DNA from 3 places in the Blautia sp. DFI.6.71 genome. Region 1 is predicted to be linked to each of the others. Evidence: riboswitches for the same ligand, from Rfam matches in the RefSeq annotation. Region 1 holds a riboswitch; each other region holds the start of a gene.

Region 1 (5,379 bases):
GAATCCGGAAAAGTCCACTAAAATTTTGCGTTTATTATTATAGTGAACTTGAAGGAGACTGTCAAGCATCAATCATTACGGAATTGTGGCGGCTGTCTGTTGTTTTTTGTGTTACTTTATGGCACATGAGAAATTCTGTCTGGTTTTGTACTCGTAGTGAGTGGGCATGTTCTCCCATTGGAAGGCCACCCACCAGTCCAATTCATTCAGTACGATATTGTATAGGATGCCGCCCTGCGGCGTTCCCTTAGTCGGGTAATCGCAGCTCATAGCTGGCTGGTTACCGGCTCTGCCTCTTTGACAACAGTTATATGTAATTTGACAACATTGATTAGAACTTTTACATTTAGGGGAAAATAGCGGAAATTATTCGGAGAGTTTATTTTTTCTTTTATAGCCGTAATCCTTTAATATCTTTAATGCGTGATAAGATCATATTGCAACTGCAGCTGATAATGCCAGGCAGTGTATCAATGACATTGTGCAGGAAGTATTCCATTTCATCACCTGATGAAGCAACGGCATGTACATGAAGCCTGTCTCTTCCTGTGACACGGTAAATCTGTGAGACTGTATCATTTTTGTACAATATATCTGTCACCTGCGCCAGGTACTCCGGTTTTGTTTCAATTTCAAAATAGCATGATACAGCCCCACTGATTTTTTGCGGATTAATAATTGTTGTATATTCTTCGATTACGCCTCTTTTCTCCAAAGCCTGGATACGGGCTTTTACTGCCACTCTGGAAATACCGGTTTCTTCACCGATATCAGAGTAAGAGATACGTGCGTTTTCTATAAGCAGCCGGATAATCTTCTGATCCAGCTCATCTAAACCGTCCAGGTACATAAGTTCCCTCCTGTAAAATAATATAAAATAATATCCATCTGATAGCAGCTTTTTTCAATATCAAATATCATATCATTTATATTACTAAAAGTAAACAGCAGCTTGACTTATTTGCTGTAACTACATATAATTGTTGCGTAACGAAATCTTAAACTTACATTTTGAAAATACAATCGTGATTTCGGATAAAAAGCAGGAATTGATGGAGGAAAATGAGAATGTCAAAAGATGAATATTTAATCACAGATGCCCCTCTTAAAGCACTGACTGTTTTTGCAATGCCTATGATTCTGGGCAGCTTCTTTCAACAAGTATATAATATGGCTGATTCCATTATCGTAGGTCAGTTTGTGGGATCCTCTGCACTTGCGGCAGTTGGAGCCTGTGCCGCTTTGACCAATGTTTTCATCTGTGTGGCTTTGGGAGCCGGTGTAGGAGCAGGTGTACTTGTGAGCCGCTATTTTGGAGCTCAGAATTATAGCAAAATGAAAACAATTGTGTCAACATCGTTGATCAGTTTTCTGATTCTGAGTATACTTCTGGGGGTTTTTGGCTTTGTTTTTTCTCATTTTATGATGAGTTTATTACAAACACCTGCTGACATACTGGATGAAGCGGTACTGTATCTGCGTGTTTATTTTGTGGGATTTCCCTTTCTGTTTATGTACAATATCCTTTCAACGATGTTCAATTCCATCGGTGAATCGAAGATTCCGCTGGGCCTTTTGATATTTTCTTCTGTTTTGAATATTGTTATGGATCTTTGGATGGTGGCAGGTTTAGGGCTGGGTGTGTTCGGTGCCGCCCTTGCAACTCTCATTGCGCAGGGGATTTCCGCAGTGTTTTCGCTTTTGATTTTCTTTAACCGGATGCGTCGATATAAAAGCCGCTTTAACTGGTTTGACAGGCAGGAGTTACATTCCATGCTTCGTATTGCAGTACCATCGGTTCTTCAGCAATCCACAGTGTCAATTGGTATGATGATCGTACAGGCGGTTGTAAATCCCTTCGGTACACAGGCGCTGGCAGGTTATGCGGCAACCATGAGAGTAGAGAATGTTTTTTCACTGATATTTGTATCCATTGGAAATGCGGTTTCGCCCTATGTTTCCCAGAATCTTGGAGCAAAGAAAATTGAACGTATTAAAAAAGGATATCACGCTGCACTGGTGTTAGATCTGTGTTTCGCAGTCCTTGCTTTCATAGTCATTGAAACACTGCACACCCCAATTTCTTCCTTATTCCTTGGAAAAGATGGAACCGCTCTGGCATATCAGGTGTCCGGGGATTATATGAAATGGCTGGGATATTTCTTTATTTTTATGGGTATTAAGATGGCAACAGATGGAGTTCTTCGTGGACTTGGAATTATGCGGCCGTTTCTCATTGCCAATATGGTAAACCTTGCCATTCGGCTGTCAGTTGCCTTGATTTTTGCACCGCGTTATGGAATTGCATTTGTCTGGCTTGCTGTACCGGCCGGATGGCTTGCGAATTTTCTGATCTCCTATGGGGCACTTAGAAAATCATGGCCGGTTGATGAAGGAGTTTCATTCCGGTAAATTTCTCTTAAGTTTTGATGGGAAGCTGGATTTGTATGTTAAGAGGTATATTTTCGTTACTGTTCACTGGCAATATCCCGCGAAGCGTGTTGCTGTGAACAGTAACATATTTTCTTATAGACATGATATAGTATGAGTGCTATAATAAAAATAATTTTTTATGGCATTTATTGGCAAACCGGTTGAAAAGCCGGGGCGCAAAGCCAGAAGGAGCTAAAGTCAGATTGAAATCTGGCCATGCCAGCCGGTTGCATCATGCCTCAGTAATAAAAAAGGTAAATGTTAAATGGGCATTATGGAAAAAGTTCCTGTAAAATTTTTTACAAGGAACTTTTTTTTGTCTTCAAGCGGATATTCGCAACCTCCGCAGGGGACTTACCTGATTCGGTTAAATTTGAGGGAAAATAGAGAAGAACAGCAGGAATGGAGAAAAGATGAAAGGAAAAAGAGTGATTGCAGGCATTCTGCTTGTGGGAATTTTAGCAACTGCCCTGGCAGGGTGCAAAAATGCAGATGTTACTAAAAAAGAAAGAGAAAAGCCCGTTATCACCCTGGGCAGTGACAGTTATCCGCCATACAATTATCTGAATGAAGATGGAATCCCCACAGGAATTGATGTGGAATTGGCTACAGAAGCTTTCAGAAGGATGGGGTATCAGGTGGATGTTGTCCAGATCAACTGGGAGAAGAAAAAAGAACTGGTAGAAAGCGGAGAGATCGACTGTATTATGGGCTGTTTTTCCATGGAAGGACGCCTTGACGATTACCGCTGGGCAGGACCCTACATAGCAAGCCGCCAGGTAGTTGCTGTAAATGAGAGCAGTGATATCTATAAACTAAGTGATCTGGAGGGAAAGAACCTTGCCGTCCAGTCCACAACCAAACCGGAAAGTATCTTTCTGAACCGGACAGATGAGAGAATTCCCAAACTGGGAAATCTGATCAGTCTTGGGCACAGGGAACTGATCTATACCTTTCTGGGAAAAGGATATGTAGATGCAGTTGCTGCACATGAGGAATCCATTGTCCAGTACATGAAGGATTATGATGCAAGCTTCCGTATCCTGGAAGATCCGCTGATGGTGGTCGGGATAGGTGTTGCTTTTGCAAAAGAGGATGACAGAGGAATCTGTGAGCAGATGGATCAGACGCTGGAAGAAATGCGTCAGGATGGCACATCCCTGAAAATCATTAAAAAATATCTGGATGATCCCCAGAAGTATCTGGAGGTGGATGATCTTGGATATTAGGAGAAGAATAAAAGTAAAGCGATTCTGGATATTCGGCATTCTGCTTGGAATCTGTGTGACTGCAGCTTCCCTGTATTACTTTTTTCGGGCAGAGAAAAAGGAAGCAGAGAACAGGATGGTGGAAACTGTAAACTATGTCAAAGTGCAGTGTTCCACCTACACCCATTATAATGAAGCTTCGGAATCTAAAAGTCTCCTCCGCGCCATTGAAAGTGCCAGACAGATGAGTACGAATATCGATATGGAAACAGAAAACGGCGGCCGGCTAAGCCAGGAGTTTCTGAAAGAAAATCTGCAGACCCTCTGGGTGGATGGTATCCTTGTGCTGGATGCAGAGGGAAAGACAGTCTGCAAATACAGCATGGATGAGGCTCTGACCAATGAGATCACAGATTATCTGCAAAAAGATATTATCATGGATTTTACCGGATATGAAGAAAGATCTTATTCGGAACGGATTGACCGAGAAGACGGATCACGTATCGACATTGCAGCCTGTGCCAGAAAAGATGCACCAGGTATGGTTGCAATTTATTATTATACGTCTTCGGAATTTGTCAGAAATTATACCCTGACAGTACAGAACCTTTTAAATGGCTATAGCACTCAGAAGGATGGAACGATTATTGTTGCAGACAAGGGAACCATTGTTGCCAGCAACGATGAAAGCCTGCTGGGACAGGATACTGCCGGCAACCAGGTTGTCCAGGCAATGAAAGAGCATACAGACAGTCAGCATATTTTTCATTTAAAAAATGAAGGAACCGGAGGTTACGGAATCATGCTGAAGCAGAGGGATTATTATATTTATGCCTATCTTCCGGATACGGAAGTATTCCGTAACCTGCCGTTAAGTGTAACAGCTGTCGTTTTTCTTTATTTACTCATATTCGGTATATTCTGCTTCTGGGGTTACAGAGCGGATCTGGCACACCGGAAACAGGAACAGGAAAAAGATGAAAAATATAAAGCAGAACTTCTGAGAACAGCAAAAAAAGCAGAAGCAGCCAATGAGGCAAAAACTGAGTTTCTGCAGAGAATGAGCCATGATATCCGGACACCGATCAATGGAATCTGCGGCATGATCAATGTGGCAGACCATTATGCAGACAATATGGAGAAACAGACGGAATGCAGGGCAAAGATCAAAAAGACATCCCATCTGCTGCTGGAACTGATAAACGAGGTTCTGGACATGAGCAAGCTGGAGTCAGATGAAGTGGTTCTGGAAGACATCCCATTTAATCTGAACAGTATTTTTGAGGAAATACTGGGTGTGATCGAACATATGGCTGCGGAGCAGAACATCCGGATCATTTGGGAAGAGAAAGAAGTTACACACTGGAATCTTATTGGAAGTCCGGTGCATGTGAAACGGATTCTGATGAATATTTTGTCCAATGCGGTGAAATATAACAAAGAAAACGGATATGTCTATATCAGCTGTCGGGAAATCCCATCGAAACAGACAGCAATGCCCACATTGGAATTTGTCTGCAGAGACACCGGAATTGGAATGACAGAGGCATTCCAGAAACGCATTTTTGAACCATTTGCACAGGAACATGCAGGAAGCCGCACAAAATTCGCCGGAACAGGACTGGGAATGCCAATTACAAAAAAACTGGTGGAGAAAATGGGCGGAACCATTTCCTTTGAAAGTAAAGAAGGCACAGGGACTACATTTGTGATCCGGATTCCATTCCAGATTGATGCA
Region 2 (5,379 bases), on a different contig from region 1:
GGCTGCATTTAACTTATCTTCTGACAGGATCTGTCCTGTATTTTCCATTTTTTGTGTTACTACATCACTTCCCGCAATCCGCATCATGCCATAAGAGAGAAAAGTAATCGCAAACAAAATGGGAATCAGCTGAAGCAGTCGTCTGAATGCATATTTTCTCATTTGATTATCTCCATTTTATAATTTTTGAAAATTGTACTCTTAATTTGCCACCATTCAGTTTAACAAAAGCAAAAATAGCCCACAACCCACCCTGGGGGTTATAAGCTATTCTTAATTTGAATATCTATCGTCATTTTTGGAATAGATTTTTTTTATATCAGCAATAATTTAAAACAACCATCCCATTTTGTTCTAAACTATGTTATACTACAAGAGCTGTCGAACCTCCAGCAGGAAGGAGGTGAGTTTCATGGAAGCAATTTTTACTTCATTTCTTGTCTCTGTCATAGCAGGCGTAGTTAGCTACTACATATGCAGATGGCTGGACAGCGGACATTAGACAGCAACAGTCTAAACGGAACAGCTCCCCGTAACGAGCAAGAAAGCCCTCAGAGCGGCAACTCTGAGGGCTTTCGTTTCGCTTCATGGAAATTTCACTTCATTTCTTAGCTACTATTAGTATATGCAAAATAAGTTAAAAAGTCAACTGCAATTTTTATTAATGCTTCGGCAGTCTGCTCTTTAAAAACTCCACAAGCTCTGCCACACTCTCATCCATTTCTTCTCCTTTGTGGAGTATAAAACCAAAAATCACTTTACTGTCTCCAAGATCCAGAGGGATTCCCGGTGTAGTGCCTTCTTTGTTTTCTGACAGGTAACTTCCGCTTATATTTGCCACCTTGCTGTTCTTCAGCATTTTTTCCATAATATAATCACTGTTGGTCAGCACGGAAATGTCAATATCCTTCCATTGGAATGCATCTTCTTTTACAGCACCGATGTCAAAAAATTCATCCTGATAATTCTGTATAAAACGGATTCCCTCCAGGTCTTCCAGTTCTGCCCTCTCTTTGCCGGAATTGTAAAGCTCTGTCAGCCTTCCCGGATACAGCATTACATCTGTTTCATAGATAGGTTCGAAATGCATTTTGTTTTTTGACAATTCATACAGGAAATTTTCCTTCTGCTGACTGAGGATATATACAAAACCAATATCATCCATATAATCCCGGACTCTTTCCATTACGCTTTGTACACCTGCTGTTGTTACCTGGAAATGATATTTTTTTTCATAGGTTTCATTATAAAAGTCTACAAATTGATTGGCAAACCAGGAGCTGGGATTTAGAGATATCCTTATCCATTTTGTCATTCCGCTGGAAGCCATATTTTCCAGAACATTTACTTCATTTATAATTTTCGACGCATATTCATACATCTTATGCCCCTGTACTGTCAGTCTGATTCCTCTTGGCAGCCGTTCAAAAAGCTGCATTCCCAGCGTATCTTCCAGTCCCTTGATCACCTTGCTGACACTGGGCTGTGTAGAATACAGATTTTTCGCAGCATCACTGAATGAACCAGTCTGCGCACATACTACGAAATACTGTAATTGTTTTAAATCCATAAAGATTTTATCCCTCTTTCTGTTTTTATCCGCCATTAACCCTTTTTTCTATTTTGAGTTTTATCTTCATACATTCTGTGATCTGCCATAATGCGGATTTCATCGATCTTCTGGCTGTGTTCCGGATAAATGGCATAGCCACAGCTTGTATCCACGCTCAGCAGACGACCCTCTATGTTAAAAGGCCGGTCAATGACACTTTTTATTCTTCTGACCATCATCTCACAGAATTCATCATTAATATTGCCCTCCTCAATGATCAGGGAAAATTCATCTCCACCGATACGGAAAGCATAGTCTGTCTTCCTGATACATTTGCACAATCTCCGGGAAACCGCCTTCAGCAATCTGTCTCCCATGTCATGTCCATAAGTGTCATTAACAGGCTTAAACCTGTCCAGATCCAGATAGAACATGGCAAATTTTTTGCGTAACTTTCCATTTCTTTTTAATCTTTCAGAAAGATAACGTTCATTATAAAGTCCTGTCAGTGCATCCGTATTTGCCAGCTTCTCAAGTTCATGCTTCTGCCCGATATCCTGAGCGATCAACATTACTTTGGACAGTATACTACCTTTCCATTCCACAGGTATCACTGACATTACTTTATAAGAAGATCTGTCAAGAGTACAATATTCAAAGGTATACAGATCATCCTCAGATATAATAACCTTTCTCAGATGTTCCGGTGAAAGCAGATCATCCATCTGTATATTTATCTTTTCCGTAAGTACCACATACTCTCCGGACATACGCTGAAGAAGTTCCCTGTAATCACCTGTAGGATTATAATAAGACTCATTGTTCATCTCATAATATTCGTATATCCCGCTGTCCAGATCACAAACTGCAAAACGCTCTACAATCCTGGTTACTCCCTGAATAAGCTGGTCCATGGCGATGTTCTGCTTTAACATCGCTCTGCGTTCTTTTTCCGCATTTTTCGAATCCGTCACATCACGAAGAAAAATCATGGCGTGTCTGACCTCTCCGTTCTCATCTGTATCTCCCTCCATCACTACATTCCGGATAATACGCAGCTCTCCGTCAAGCACTGCTTTGTATTCCTGACTGAGTTCCCCGGTAATTTTTCTGAGTTCCTTCATAATATATTCCCGGTTGTAAATCTGCGCAACCGCCTCTTTACTCTCAGGACAGACATAATTATTAAGAAACATCTGTATCAGTTCATCCCATGTCCGGCTTTTGTTGGAAATTTCCTGAAGCGAGCCCCTTACTTTCATAGATTCAAATGTATTTTCCTGAAGATCCACATAATATTCACACAGATTCATATCTGTAAAAGCCCGGTGAAAAACAGCTTCCCTTGCTTCCTGATTCCGGGCAAAGTGATCAGATCTGACAGATAATACCCAGATTGGCCGTCCTTTATTATCCCTGGCATCTGCCTTCACAATCCTTACCGGTATTGATAAACCTTTACTGTCTGTCAGATACAAGGTGTGAGAACCCTGTAAATCATGAAGTCCTGCCGGTGAAAATATATGCTTTTGCTCATTACAGACCACACTGAGCATAGATCCGTCTGATGCTTTCATAAATTCATCAAGGTCATCCCACCCCAAAAGTTGCAGAAAATAGTTACTTACACTCCAGATTGTCAGCTTCTCATCATAATAACCGGCGATTGTTCCCACAGGATCATTCTGTTTCAGTACATATTTAATAGCTTCCTGAACTGAAGGATTAATATCCGTATCTTCATTTGCGACATATATTTCAATCTTATTCATTTTGTTAAGCATACACCTATGCTCTGACATGATATTCTCAACCTTTCTTTAAAATAAAAGAGAATAATGCCCGCTACAATACAACAAGACATTACTCTCTGTATAAATGCAACTGGCTGCCATTTTACAGGCCCTTTAGCTTTGCGCCGCAGCCTTTCGACTGTTTTGCCGATACTGTATCTGTGGAATTATACAGTTACCTGGTGTGCCAACAAGTTGATTTCTCGAAGAATCAACTTGTCGGCACACTGGTTGATTCACAGATACATTATATATATTATATTTTCAATCTCTTATTACTGTTTACCATTAATATTTCCTGCACCGATGTTTATTTGTTACTGTTTATTCCGTTCTCAGTAACATTTATATGCTTTGTAAATCCAAATAACAACTTGCCTCTTTCAATTGTCAGGTCAGTTAAACACTAATTGCAATATATTATTTGCATATCCCCTGAATAATGTCAACTGCTATTTTCCTTATTTCACAAAATTTATTCCAGATTGCAAACGACATACATTACATTTGTCATAATTAATCCTCTGAAATATTAAGACAGGTCCGTATTTTACGGGATAACGACCAACTATAATAACTCCATACAAAAACAGATCCAATATCTTATAATCAAAGATACAGGACCTGTTTTTATTATCTGAAATTCAGCCTGCAAGATTCAGCATTTTTAATAAGAACAGCCAGCTCAGGCCATAATAGGTAATTACTGCAACAAGGTCATTCACTGTTGTGATCAGCGGACCTGATGCTACTGCCGGGTCAATATTGATCTTCTTAAAAAACAATGGAATACAGGTGCCTACTGCACTGGAGATCAACATAGCCAGCAACAGTGCCACACCGATACATCCGGATACTGCATAGGAAAACAAAAGTGTTTTTCCTTTAAACAGATAAATATACAATCCAATCAGCGCAAAAGACAGAATTCCAAGAAGTCCGCCATTACACAGACCAATTCTCATTTCCTTCCACACAAGTTCCAGTTTCTGCTTACCTGTCAGAGATTCATCCATCAGCACACGAATCGTCACAGCCAGAGACTGGGTACCCACATTACCTGCCATATCAAGGATCAAAGACTGGAAGCACATAATGATCGGAAGTACAGTCACCACCTTCTCAAAAATTCCTACCACTGAGGAAACTACCATGCCAAGTCCCAGAAGAATGATCAGCCAGGGCAGACGTTTCTTCATACTTTCTTTCAGTGGCTCCTTTAAATCCTCTTCTGCTGTCAGACCGGCCAGCTTCGCATAGTCATCACCCATCTCATCATCAACCAGGTCAATGATACTGGCAGATGTGATGACACCCAGAAGCTGATTATCGTTGTCAAGAACCGGAATAGAATCCTCAGAATAATCTTTCAGTTCTTCGATACAGTCATCAATATTCTCTTCCGCATATACATATGGATAGGAAGTCACCACCAGATTCTCAAGCAGATCATCCCGTCTGGCAATGATCAGTTCTTTCAGATTAATGGCCCCATAAAATTTCTGCTGCTCTGTCACTACAAAAATAGTGGAGATATTGTCATTTTTTGCAGCCTGTTCGATCAGACTGCTCATTGCCTGCTTAACTGTCAGTTTATCTGTGATCACAATATAATTTGTTGTCATGCGGCTTCCGATCTCATCCTCATCAAAGGATGCGATCATCTCCACATCACGTCGAACCTCAGGTTCAAGCAGATCGATCAGTATTTTTTTCTTTGTTTTTTCAACTTTATTTAATACATCTGCAAGAGCATCTGTCTCCATTTTGGATAAAATGGCTGCTGCTTTTTTCACATCCATTTCATTCAGATACTCTGCTGCATTCTCCTCATCTGTATATTCAAAAATATCAGAGAGCATATCTGTATCCAGGATACGGTACAGCTTGCACCGCTCCTGTACAGTCAGTTTCGGCATTACATCTGCCAGATCATTCTCATGATAATCCTGCAGCCTTCCTCCCATAACGGCAGGAGAGGTGTTGCTGCGGATGATCTTCAGAATTTCTTTGGAATAATCCTGTACTCTTTTC
Region 3 (5,379 bases), on a different contig from region 1:
GATCTCTATCGTGTCATCTGGTTTTTGTTGGGACAAAAGAACAACCGTCTCAACTGTTATGGTTCCGCCCATCTTTTCTACAAGTTGTTTCACAATAGGCATTCCCAGACCTGTCCCATTATAATCAGAACGTGGGGAATTATCTGCCTGTACGAATGGAGTAAACAATTCATTTTTTATAAATTCTTCTGACATTCCAATTCCATTATCTTTTATTTTAAATTCACATGTCATGTGATCTTCTGATCTTTCAATCGTTCTCATACTCATGTAAATAAAACCATTCACCTTATTGTACTTCATGCTGTTTGTAAACAGATTCATCAATATTTTTTTCAGATGAACTGCATTGCTCCAAACATATATACCACTGTAATCATCATGTTCTCCTATAACATGAAGTCCTTTTTCTTCTGCCTGAAAAGATAGTGACTCCGTGATTTCCTGACATACCTGATCCAGATTGATGGATTCATCACTAAAAACCACGGTATCCGATTCTAACTTTGCCATATCCAAAACATCATTTACCAATGATAATAGCAGTTTCGAAGACTCATTTATTTTATTCAGACAATCTTTTGCCCGTTCACCATCATTTCCGCTTTTTTCAAGAATTGTAAGCATGCCCATAATGCCATTGATCGGTGTCCTGATGTCATGAGACATGTTATTTAAAAAGGAAGTCTTAGCCTTATTGGCACTCTGTGCTTCTACAAGTGCATTTTGTAATTCCTGCTGTTTTTCTTCAAGCTCCTGATTCAGCTTCAATGCCTGCTCAGCAGACTTCTTGGATTTTTCTTCCGCACGTTTTGATTTTTTCAAAGAATCAAGAATTATACACAGAACAACGAAAAAAGAAATTCCAGCGATAAGTGATACTGTCAGTAAATTGTCCTGAATAAAATCCTTCGCTGTAACTTTTCGTGAGGAAGCATTATACGAGACTACTGCACCTGAAAATTGAGTTATAGGCATAGATGTCAGTGTTTTATTCAGAATGGACAAAAGAACCGGTTCTCCCTGCTGAACAGCAAATGAAACATCAGCTTCTTTTGTCAGGAAAACACTATGAAGCTTATTATTTTTCAAATAGTCTGAAACAGTACCTGAATTGCTTACAATACAATCCGTCTCCCCTTTCTGCATTGCTTTTACTGCTGCATCTGATGTCTCATATTCCACAACCTCCCATTGCGGATAATTGTATGAAAGATATGCTTTCAATGCAAAATTATCTTTTTCAACGGCAACTATATTCTCTTTATTTTCATCAAAAGAATCCTTTGCCGTAATTGCTGCCATATTGAGAGTCAATAGCGTATCCGACAAAGCAAATCCATTTGTTTCTGCAAAGTATGGATTCTGGTTTGCATGAAAAATCAGGTCTATTTTTCCATCCTGCAATGCCTGAAGCAGTTCACTTCTTGTATCATATCCATTTAATTCAAATTCCAGAGTCTGACCTTGCAGACAATTTTCTGCAAGATCCACATAATCTGTGATAACACCTGTCAGTTTACCTGTTGATGGATCTACACTGCTGATACCTCCATCCTGATTCAGATACCCAATCCTGAGTGCACCATGCCGTCCAACCCACTCCCTTTCTTCTTTTGAAAGAAACGAGCTGCTCTGTGCAGAAAGATAACGCCTGTAGAGATCATCTGTGTAAAATGGGTTGTCATCCTTGATTCTGCGCATAGCACTATCCAGTGCTTCTTTGATATCCGGACGTTCTGGATTTATAGCGAAATAGATTTCTGTCTCTCCAATACTTGTAAGCGGTGAAATATCCGATTCTTCCCAACGGGATTCTTCTACCGAAACGAAGCAGTCAATTTCATGTTTCGACAGTTTGTCCATAATTTCTGTGGTTGTAGAAACATTGATATGCTTCGTATGCAGACCATATTTTGATTCCCATTCATTAAGCACATCCTCCACTATATTATCTTTAGACACACCAATATTTTTTCCCTCAAAAGAATCCAAATTTCCTGCTGTAAGATCCATATTGGATGCATCCGTATAGATGTAATATTTCTCTTCCCCCATAGACATATCGGAAAAAAGCATATTTTCAGCACGTTCGTCTGTATAGGAAATGCCACCAAGAATATCAATCTCTCCATTTTCCAACTGTGTAAAGCAGTTTTTCCAATCACTTGTTATGTATTTATATGTCCATCCTGCATAACCTGCAATATCTTGAAGATACTCATAACCATAGCCGCTTCTTTCTCCCTTTTCATTGACTACATTATAAGTTTCCTCAAAAGATCCTACCCGGATAACATTGTCAGAGTTTTCTTTGGCAGATGCAGGAACGGATAAAACAATAAAACATATAATTGTGCAAAATATAATGCAACAAAATTTGAAATTCATTATATTTTGTACTAATTTGCACTTCTTCATCTTTTCTCCCATCCTCTAGGCTACAGTTGCTTGCTTCCAGATTTTAATTTTACATTCATTAATTATCAATAACCTCCCCGCTATTTTTCACAATATTTTTCCAAACAGCTTCTGTATTACTTATTCAAGTGCTCTATCATAAAAAAGCACTGCCAAACAGACAGTGCACCTCATTTCATGCAACTGGCTGCCATTTTACAGGCCCTGTAGCTTTGCGTCCCAGACTTTCATCTGGTTTGCCGATTTCCATATTATAGCTTTAATACTTATGCAAAAAAACTCGTTTTATTATACTATAGCACTCTACTGTACACAAGAAAAACATTACCGTTTTAACGCCAAAAAATAAAAAAAGAACAGCCGATACATATACTCGAACTGTTCTTCTACTTCCGAAGACCACGCAGCATTGACATTACTGTTTCCTGCTCATTTGTACTCAGATCGTTCCATATCCCTAGAACTTTCACCCGCTAAAAACAATATTTCCTATCGTCTGCCTTCACCCGCTAACAACAATGTAACCACATAGTAAATAATTCCAAATACAGCTATACTTCCCATCATAATGCCAATCATCTGATTTATACTCACCACATTTCCATGAAATACCGGATTGCAATCAAGCGTGTCTCTTATCGCTTCAACCATTTCATCCGGATAATTTTTTCTCTCCATCTCTCTGAAAACTCCGTGAAGCATATGATTCTTAATCAATGAAGTGGCATATGTACTCGGAAGATAAGACAGTGCCTTCTGAAGACCTGGTCCAAAATTTGAAATCGGCATATAAGCACCACATATAAAACCATATCCTGCGCTGACAATTGTACCTACAGCCGAAAGCTGTCCCTGTGTTGTCAACGGAAAGCTAATGATACTTGAAAGCGTACTTCCAAATAGGACGAGCAATATCATATCAAATAAAACCCATAATATGTCTGCTGTATTCATATACCATCCCATTTTAAGTAAATATCCCAGGCATAATACAAACGCAAGTCCATTGACCATCAATGAATTAGCTACTGTTGACAGAAAATATCCCAAATAAATTTTTTCCTTGCTGACCGGTGCAACATTAAAATCCTTCCTTGTTCCATTTGCCTTGTCCTGCACCATAGTCAGATTCACACAAAATGTTACAGTGATACAGCTCACTGCCATAAGTGATGCTGTCAGTTGTGCTGCCACGGTTCCATTAATAAGCTTATCCGAAATTGTAATCATATCCGGAATTGCTGCTGTAAAAGAATCTTTGAAAACCTTTGCAAGAAATGTAGCATACAGAACAATCAGAATAACTGGTGTGATCATTGATGTAAACAACATACCTTTATCTTTAAAAAACAGTTTCCTGTTCCTGTCCATTAATGCCAATACTGTTCTCATCAGCGTTCACCTCCAAGCTTCTTTCCTGTGACTGCAAGAAATACATCATCCATACCGCCTTTTACTACTTCATAATCCGTAAATAGATCCTGATGCTCTACAATAAGCTCAGTAGCTTCTTTCGTATTTTTTACTTTTATCTGATATCCGTCACGTATTTTTTTATATTCTCTGTTCAATATCTTTATTTCATCCTCAGAAACACCATAAACAGACACTATATCCTGTACATAATCATTTTTAAGTTCAAACGGTGTACCTTCTGCTGCAACACTTCCTTTGTCAAGAATCACAACATAACCAGCATTGGTAGCCTCTTCCATATAATGTGTAGTCAAAAATACTGTCATATTTTCTGTTTTCTGAAGCTTCTCGATAACATTCCAGATTAACTGCCTTGTCTGCGGATCAAGCCCTGTAGTAGGCTCGTCAAGAATCAAAATCTCCGGTCTGTGCAATAATGCACGGGCAATATCAATTCTTCTTCTCTGACCTCCCGACAGCTTACCTACAGGTCTGTTTAAAAACTCGTCAAAATCCAGAATCTCGACCAGCTCCTGTAATCTCTTATCAAAGGCATTTCCTGTAATGCCGTATAGAGCAGCTCTGCTCTTTAGGTTTTCTTTCACCGTAAGCGGTTTATCAAGTACGCTATCCTGAAACACAACACCAAGCATTCTTTTTGTCTGTGCGCCGGCTTTGTCAGTTTCTATTCCGTTTACCTGAACCGTTCCGCTATCTTTTTTCTGCAATCCGCAGAGAATGGAAATGGTTGTACTTTTCCCTGCACCGTTTACTCCAAGAAACGCAAACAATTCTCCTTTTTTCACACGAAAGCTCAAATCATTTACCGCTTTTACTTCGCTAAAGCTTTTATTCAGATGACTGATTTTAATGATATCTGATTCCATATCTTCTCCTTTTGTTTCATCTTTCCTTAAATGACGCAGTATACGTTGGATTTACCTTTTTTAATAGAATCCATATGTTAAAAAGTAATATGAAGGCGAAAATTGTCCATATCCATGCCTGTGGCATTAAATAAAGGATTCCGTTTACATCTCCACCACCAAATGCTCCACTGAGTAAACACAAATATATTGGATCCAATATCAGCATAATTACTGTTATATAATAAAAATAGCCTTCACAAGCTTATTCTTTATTTCACAAATTTTATCCTTAAAATATACCAATGTTCTGGTCTTCCCATAAGCATTATAACCTCCAATACGTCATCTATTTTTCTTTCGAGGATCTGTTGGCTTTACCGCATCTTTTGGTATTAGCCAAGTCTTTCCCTTTTTCTCTGCTCCAGGCACTCTTCCCTGGCTACATAAAAGAGAAATTCTTCTAGATGAAATTCCCCATATTTTTGACATTTCGATCGTTGTTATATAATCCATAATTTTCCTCCAAACGATACAACAAGCCTATGATAAGTATATTCTTTTATCGGAATAGTTTCAACCAAAATTAAGTTTTCTTCTAGGTTGTTTGATTTGTTATTGTTTATCTTACACCCAAATCGGCGCCTCTCTCCGGCTTATCTTTTCCCTGCTTTTC

What was found. Region 1 has a riboswitch for cyclic di-GMP ahead of LJE12_RS05815 (substrate-binding periplasmic protein). Riboswitches for the same ligand answer to the same signal wherever they lie in the genome.
Region 2: it holds a riboswitch for cyclic di-GMP, as region 1 does, so the genes downstream of both, LJE12_RS06370 (sensor domain-containing diguanylate cyclase) here and LJE12_RS05815 (substrate-binding periplasmic protein) in region 1, are expected to answer to the same signal.
Region 3: it holds a riboswitch for cyclic di-GMP, as region 1 does, so the genes downstream of both, LJE12_RS18040 (transporter substrate-binding domain-containing protein) here and LJE12_RS05815 (substrate-binding periplasmic protein) in region 1, are expected to answer to the same signal.

Annotation. Positions count from the first base shown of each region.
Region 1 is NZ_JAJDMJ010000008.1:79,871-85,249, forward strand. Features, by position in the region: gene LJE12_RS05805 (Lrp/AsnC family transcriptional regulator) at 392-850, opposite strand; gene LJE12_RS05810 (MATE family efflux transporter) at 1,069-2,412, shown strand; cyclic di-GMP riboswitch class I at 2,575-2,668, shown strand; gene LJE12_RS05815 (substrate-binding periplasmic protein) at 2,847-3,662, shown strand; gene LJE12_RS05820 (ATP-binding response regulator) at 3,646-5,379, shown strand, end outside.
Region 2 is NZ_JAJDMJ010000010.1:10,773-16,151, reverse strand. Features, by position in the region: gene nikB (nickel ABC transporter permease) at 1-162, opposite strand, end outside; gene LJE12_RS06375 (LysR family transcriptional regulator) at 662-1,570, opposite strand; gene LJE12_RS06370 (sensor domain-containing diguanylate cyclase) at 1,606-3,336, opposite strand; cyclic di-GMP riboswitch class I at 3,429-3,504, opposite strand; gene mgtE (magnesium transporter) at 3,990-5,379, opposite strand, start outside.
Region 3 is NZ_JAJDMJ010000071.1:2,522-7,900, reverse strand. Features, by position in the region: gene LJE12_RS18040 (transporter substrate-binding domain-containing protein) at 1-2,421, opposite strand, end outside; cyclic di-GMP riboswitch class I at 2,597-2,672, opposite strand; gene LJE12_RS18035 (ABC transporter permease) at 2,911-3,813, opposite strand; gene LJE12_RS18030 (ABC transporter ATP-binding protein) at 3,813-4,724, opposite strand; gene LJE12_RS18025 (helix-turn-helix domain-containing protein) at 5,049-5,219, opposite strand.